2 linked regions of the Rubripirellula amarantea genome follow. The protein of the gene in region 2 interacts with the protein of the main gene of each other region in a pairwise test. Links are inferred from orthologs where the notes say so. Each region holds a gene or a part of one and is shown on either strand. Other genes may lie near its edges. The genes, in order: ligA and leuS.

Region 1 (3,244 bases), on a different replicon or contig from region 2:
TCCCGTCGCCTGAGCCCGCTGGAGCCTACTTAAGCGTGGCCCAAACACATGGCCTTGAGTCACCCGACTCGCTTGATGCCATGCGTCGCAAGCTGGCGGCTGCGATGCGAAATCATTTCTCCGCTGACGCAGCCAAAGATCCAACGGATGAAACTCGCGAGCGAGCCCGATGGAAGCGAATCGTCGCCGATTGCTTTGCCGATCAGTCCACCATCTTTATCGATCGTGTCTTTGACGATCTGTGGGATCACTTTGCTAAGTGCGACCAATGGATGATCTATCCGGATGTCGAATCAACGCTGATCCGGGTTCGCGAAAACGGATCTCGAATCGCGATTGCATCCAACTTTGATGCCCGACTTCGCATGATCATTGACGGATTCGATATCCATGATTGGTTCGACGAAATCCTGATCAGCAGCGAAATCGGTTGGTGCAAACCCAACGTCGAGTTCTATCACGAATCAGCAAGACGACTCAAGCTTTCGCAACCCGATGCGGCGCTGATGATCGGCGACACCAAGCCCGGTGATGTGGATGCCGCCATCGACGCCGGTTGGAATGCATTGCATCTGGTGAGACAGCATGAGACTTCGCTGTCGGATTTACTTAGTGATGTTTCGACGGGCACCTGAACTGCGAAAGTCTTATCGGCCCAGTGCTGTCATGATTCGATCATCGCCTTGAACTCATCCTCGCTCAAAATTTTGATCCCGAGTTCTTCTGCCTTTTTCAGTTTGCTGCCTGCCTTTTCGCCGGCAACCAAAAAGTCCGTGCTCTTGCTGATGCTGCCCGATGCGCGTCCGCCGTGCTGAACGATCAGTTGTTTGATCTCGTCTCGCTTGTATTGCTTTAACGTTCCAGTGACGACGATGGACTTGCCCGCAAAAACACCATCGCCCGTCGCCACTTGTGGCTGAGTCAAATCCAAACCCACGTCTTTGAACTGGGCAAACAAATCGCGACCGTAATCGCTGTGACAGAACTCATGGATGCTCTTTGCAATCGCATCACCGATTTCATGGATGCCCGCCAGATCCTCGATGCTCGCTTGGCACAATTGATCGAAACTGGGGTGCTCTGCCGTTAGGATTCGAGCAACACTGGGCCCGATATGGCGAATCGAAATCGACGACAACAACCTCGCCAGCCCGCGAGATTTCGTTTCGGCGATTCCTTTGATCAGCTTTGCTGCGTTTCGTTCCCCAAAGGCAACGTCGATTTGTTCGCCATCTTTTCCTTTGCGTTTCTTGGGCCACACCAAGCCGTTGACCTGGTCTTGCGTCAACCGGTAAAGGTCCGCGTAGTTGTGGACAAGGTCGTGGCTAATCAAAAGGTCTACCACTTCCTCGCCTAATCCATCGATGTCCATGCCGGGCCGAGACCCGAAGTACACCAATCGTTGCCGCAGTTGAGCGGGACAGGCGGGCGAGGGACAGCGGATGTAAACGCCACCTTCGTCGCGAACCAACGGTGTTCCACATTCGGGGCAATGAGTGGGGAATTCAAACTTAGGTAGATCGCCTTTTCGTTCGTGCTTTTCAACTCGCACGACCTTGGGAATGATTTTGCCCGCTTTTTCAACGACGACGGTGTCACCTTCGCGGACATCAAGTCGTTCAATTTCGTCAGCGTTATGCAGAGACGCTCGAGAGACGGTGGTATCGGCAATCTCAACAGGAACCAAATTAGCAACAGGCGTGATCGTTCCCGTTTTGCCAACTTGAACGGTGATGGTTTGCAGCGTGGTGACCGCTTCGTAACGCTCAAATTTGTAGGCGATCAACCACCGCGGGCTCTTACTACGAATGCCAAGTCGTTCGCGTTGAGCGAAATTGTTCACCTTGAAGACGATCCCATCGACTTCGAACGGTAAGTCCGGCATCTCCTCTTCCAACAACGCCACCGCATCAAGTGCCGCTTTGGAATCCTTCAAGAGCTTCACATGAGGCGTCGGCGGAATCCCGAGCTTGCCCACTTCATCAAGGAACTCAATATGATTCTTCGCTTTCAATCCATCCGTTTCACCCACGCCGTGGCAAAAGAATCGCAAATTGCGTTCGGCGGCGACGGACGGGTCGAGCAAACGAATCGTGCCCGCGGTGACGTTTCGAGTGTTCTTGTAAGCCTCTTGGCCCGCATCGGCTTGTCGCACATTCAAGTCGGCCAAGTCCGAATTGGTCATGTAAACCTCGCCACGAACTTCTAATACTTTCGGGGCGTTTTTCCCGGTTGTTCGCAACGGCAAGTCGCGGACGGTGCGAATGTTGTGGGTGATGTCATCGCCCACGTTGCCGTTTCCCCGCGTCAACGCCAAAGTCATCAAGCCTTCTTCGTATCGAACCGAAGCCGCGACGCCGTCAATCTTGTACTCCATTACCCATTGGATCGACTCACCTTCAAGCTGCTTTTCGGTTCGTTCGAAGTACGCCGCCAAGTCCTCGCGGCTGTACGTGTTGTCGATCGAAAGCATCGGCACGCGGTGTTCGACTTGAACGAGGTGCTCGACCGGCGCGTCGCCCACGCGCTGAGTGGGCGAATCGGAGCTCTGCAATTCAGGGTGTTGCTGCTCGAGCGACTTGAGTTCCTCAAGCAGCTTGTCGTATTCTAAGTCGCTTACCGCGGATGTCGCTTCGACGTAGTACAGATGATCGAGGCGCCGGATTTCTTGCCGAAGTTCAGCGACACGGGTAGCAGCGTTTTTGGCCATGGACGAACGGTTCAATGCATGGAGGAGGCGAGACATTCAGCGAGCGTCGAATTCTAACGCTTCAGCGAATCCATGACACGGGCGGCAAGCGATCGCGTGTCCGAGATGGTCATTGCACCGAGCTGCCCAGTTTGAATTTCGCTGCTGGTCAACGCACTTAACTTCACGACGCTTTCCATCTGCGGTTCGATCGGACGAAGTTCGCTTGAACCGGTCGACGGATCCGGCGCCGGTTCCACGGGCAAGGGTCCACCCGCGTTGGCCCCCAGCGCCGGGTGTGGCAACGTCAGCCTGGCTCGCGGTCGCAGACTTTGCGGCTTGAGTCGAAATTGGCTTCCGCCACGCAATCGCACTTTCGACATTTCGCCGCCATCGACGGCTCGCTGATACGCGTCCATATCGCCGGGCGAAACGGAAACCAGCAGTTCCTTTTCTTGAGGGTCGCAAACGCTTAGCAATTCGGTGCCCTTGGAAACGTAACTGCCGAGCAGATGATCGATGGATTGGGAAACCACAAGACCTTCGCGCTGAGCA
Region 2 (3,762 bases):
AGTGGTTTCTCAACCACCACATGCTTGCCCGCGCGAGCGGCCGCCACTGCGGGATCCAAATGAGCGCCGCTTGGCGTGCAAACCGAAATCACCTGAATCGAAGGATCGGCAAGCATCGATTCAATGGATTCAAAGGCTTTCACGTTGTGCTGAGCGGCAAATTCCGCTGCCGCATCTGGACGCCTAGCCGCCACGCCCACGAGATGAGCACCTTTTGCGTCCGCGATTGCGCGAGCGTGAAAGTTCGCGATCATGCCGCAACCGATGATTCCGATGCCAATACTCATAGTGCTTTTATCTAACAGGGAGGGGATAAGGGAGGAGGGGAAAGCGGAGGTTTCTTGAGAGGACCGAGTAGCTTACTTGACGACCAAGTTGACCAAACGTCCTGGCACTACGATCTGCTTCACAATCGTTTTACCTTCGATCAGATCCTTGATTGCGGAATCAGCCAACGCGACTTTGGCGAGGTCATCCTTTCCGATGTCTGCGGCAACCTGCAGCTTGGCCTTGATCTTTCCGTTTACCTGAACCGGGACTTCAATCGTCGATGAGGCTATCGCTGATTCGTCCCAGGTCGGCCAAGGCTGACGAGCGATCGAACCGGTCCCACCAAGTTTCGACCACAGTTCCTCTGCCAAGTGAGGAGCGTAAGGCGCTAGCAAAATCAGGAATGTGTTCATTGTCGCTCTTGGACGAGAATCACTCTTGCTGAAGTGATTGGTGAACTCCATCATTCGCGCGATCGCGGTGTTGAAGCTCATCGCTTCGGTGTCTTCGGTGACTTTCTTGATCGTTTGGTGAAGAACCCGATTGTCGTCTTCGTTTAGCGATTCGTCGTTGATGGCTGAATTCAAATCGTCGTTGTCGGATCGAGAATCGACGATCATCCGCCAAACGCGATCAAGGAAGTTGCGTACTCCGCCGACTCCATCCATCGACCATGGTTTGGTTGCTTCGAGTGGCCCCATGAACATTTCGTAAAGTCTTAACGAGTCGGCACCATACTCGCGCACGATGTCGTCGGGGTTTACCACGTTTCCACGGCTCTTGGACATCTTGTCAGCCTTCGCCAACACGCCAATGTCTGTGCCCGAAATGGTGGTCTTGCCTTTCTTCTTTTCCGTTTCGTCGTCACGAAGATCCGAATGGTCATCGATGTGACGAAGAACAACGGTCGCTTTGTCACCTTCGCCAACGGTTGTTCCCTCCAAGCCAATATCGGCAAGCGTCGACTTGGATTCTTGGTAGGCGGTTGGCGACATGTGGTACTGGGGCGCACCCAAGATCATGCCTTGGTTGACCAGTCGGCCAAATGGCTCGGGTGTCGAAACATGACCTCGGTCGTACAGGACCTTGTGCCAAAACCGCGAGTAGAGCAAATGCAAAACCGCGTGTTCCGCGCCGCCGACATAGAGGTCCACGGGCATCCAAGCCTTCTCAAGTTCGGGGTCGACCATTGCGGTCTTGTTCTTGGGATCGATGTACCGCAAGAAGTACCAGCAAGATCCTGCCCACTGAGGCATCGTATTAGTCTCGCGACGATAGCGTTTGCCGTCGATCGTGGTGTACAACCAATCGTCGTCCGCCTTAGCCAATGGTGGTTCGGGCCGACCGTGCGGTTTGAAGTCTTCCAAATCGGGAAGCGTTACGGGTAATTGATCAAACGGGACCGCTCGCTTGATACCGGTGGGTTCGTTATCAGCGTCAACTTCATGCAAGATGGGAAAAGGTTCGCCCCAGAAACGTTGGCGACTGAATAGCCAATCTCGCAATTTGAAATTGACGGCTTCGCGTCCCAAGCCATCGTTGGCCAGCGAAGCCGTTACTGCTGCCTTAACTTGTTCGGTGGTTTGCCCATCAAATTCACCGCTGTTGATAGCTTGACCTTCGGCGACGAAGCAGACTTCGCCAGCGAGGATCGCTTCACGGTCTTCGAGGTCCGCCGGTGGATCAACGACGGGAATCACGGGCAATTCGAATTGCTTAGCAAATTCAAAGTCGCGATCATCGTGCGCCGGTACCGCCATGATCGCGCCGGTTCCATAGCCCGCCAGAACATAATCAGCAATCCAAACTGGAATCGGTTTGCCGGTGACCGGATTGATCGCGTGTGACCCAGTGAAGACGCCCGTTTTTTCCTTGCCGCCATCCGTGCGTTCGCGATCGCTCTTGAAGGACGCTTTTTCGCGGTAATCGCTTACAGCTTGGCGTTGTGCATCTACGGTCAACTTGTCCACGAGCGGATGCTCTGGCGAGACGACCATGTAGGTCGCACCAAAAAGCGTATCGGGGCGGGTGGTGTAGACACGAAGCGAATCGTCGTCTGCGACCTCGGGCAGTCCACCCGATTTCCGTTGGCTGCGCCATGTCGAGTCGTCGGTGCCACCGATGTAAAAGTCGACCTCGGCTCCTGTGCTACGGCCGATCCAATCCTGTTGCAACTTCTTAATCCCGACTGGCCAATCGAGGTCGTCGAGCCCTTCGAGCAATCGTTCGGCGTAGGCGGTAATCCGCAGCATCCATTGTCGAAGGGGGATTCGTTGGACGGGATGGTCGCCACGGTCGCTCAGTCCGTCTTTGACTTCCTCGTTAGCGAGGACTGTGCCCAAGGCGGGACACCAGTTCACCAATGCATCATCCTGGTAGGCCAAACGCTTTGAATCCCGATAGGCCTCGATGCTAGCTTGGCCTTCCTGGCGGATTGGGTCCGGAATCGGCAGTTCCGAAATGGGGCGACCTTTGTTGGATTCCTCGTCGAACCAGGTGTCAAAGAGTTCTAGGAAGATCCACTGGGTCCACTTGAAGTAATCCTCGTCGGTAGTAGAGAGAACACGATCCCAGTCGTAACTGAAACCCAGCATTTTCAGTTGCCGAGTAAAGTTGTCTATGTTTCGCTGAGTTTGAATTCGCGGGTGTTCGCCCGTCTTTATCGCGTGTTCCTCGGCGGGTAAACCAAATGCATCGAACCCCATCGGATGCAGAACGCTGATCCCACGGGCTCGACAGAAGCGAGAAACGATGTCGGTAGCGGTGTAGCCCTCCGGATGCCCCACATGCAATCCGTCACCACTGGGGTAGGGAAACATGTCCAAAATATACCGTTTTGACGCCTTGGGCAGCCTGTCGGTCGCAAATGTTTGATCTGAGTCCCAAAAAGACTGCCATTTCGGTTCAATTTCGGACGGGTTGTAGCGTGCCATGTAAGAAGTGGGCCAACAAAGGAGAATTGAACACGCAGCGTGTGTTGCTGTGGATTGTTCAGATGCGAACGGTATATATCTGCGATTGCTGGTGGATTTTAGGCGTTTAGTCCCGTGGCGAAAGGTAGGATTGAGCAAGAGAATAGAAGTTGCATGGCGCAGGCTGTTAGATTTGGCAGGTTGACCGAAGAATTCGGTGGCCTTGACGCAGTCACCAAAGCGTCGAGGGCTCTGCATCGAATTGTGTCAGTCTCAATTCCCTAGATGTGACCTTGGTACGATAGGGATAACCGGCACCTTCAATTCGACATTCGACGAAAAACGGGAAAACTCGCAAGTGAAATCAGTGATGGACAGCAGCTTAGAAAAACGTCAACTCTGCGAAAAAGTGACGACCGCACTGCGCCGAAATGGACTCGAGCATGTGCAATGCGTCGAGGACGTGCAGGGTCTAAAGCTAACCGGCCATGTCGAACGGGAAGAAGACCGTTCAGTGGCATTCGCACTTGCCCGTACCACTATGGGTACCGAAAAACTGATCAACGCGATCGAAGTGCGA

Evidence for each region.
Region 1: the proteins of leuS (region 2) and ligA interact in binary tests that used the Escherichia coli proteins (3 or more experiments, as listed by UniProt). The link is inferred for Rubripirellula amarantea from one-to-one orthologs.

Annotation. Positions count from the first base shown.
Region 1 is NZ_SJPI01000002.1:32,498-35,741, reverse strand. What follows is about bases 188-3,105. They hold ligA (NAD-dependent DNA ligase LigA), read right to left. Parts: upstream 2,711-3,105; coding sequence 665-2,710; downstream 188-664. Other genes in these bases: Pla22_RS13820 (site-2 protease family protein), read right to left, coding at 2,764-3,105; Pla22_RS13830 (HAD-IA family hydrolase), read left to right, coding at 188-635. Outside these bases: more of Pla22_RS13830, read left to right, coding at 1-187; more of Pla22_RS13820, read right to left, coding at 3,106-3,244. UniProt on the Escherichia coli protein: DNA ligase that catalyzes the formation of phosphodiester linkages between 5'-phosphoryl and 3'-hydroxyl groups in double-stranded DNA using NAD as a coenzyme and as the energy source for the reaction.
Region 2 is NZ_SJPI01000004.1:89,443-93,204, reverse strand. What follows is about bases 160-3,595. They hold leuS (leucine--tRNA ligase), read right to left. Parts: upstream 3,204-3,595; coding sequence 360-3,203; downstream 160-359. Other genes in these bases: Pla22_RS24220 (hypothetical protein), read left to right, coding at 3,553-3,595; Pla22_RS24230 (Gfo/Idh/MocA family protein), read right to left, coding at 160-287. Also shown: more of Pla22_RS24230, read right to left, coding at 1-159; more of Pla22_RS24220, read left to right, coding at 3,596-3,762.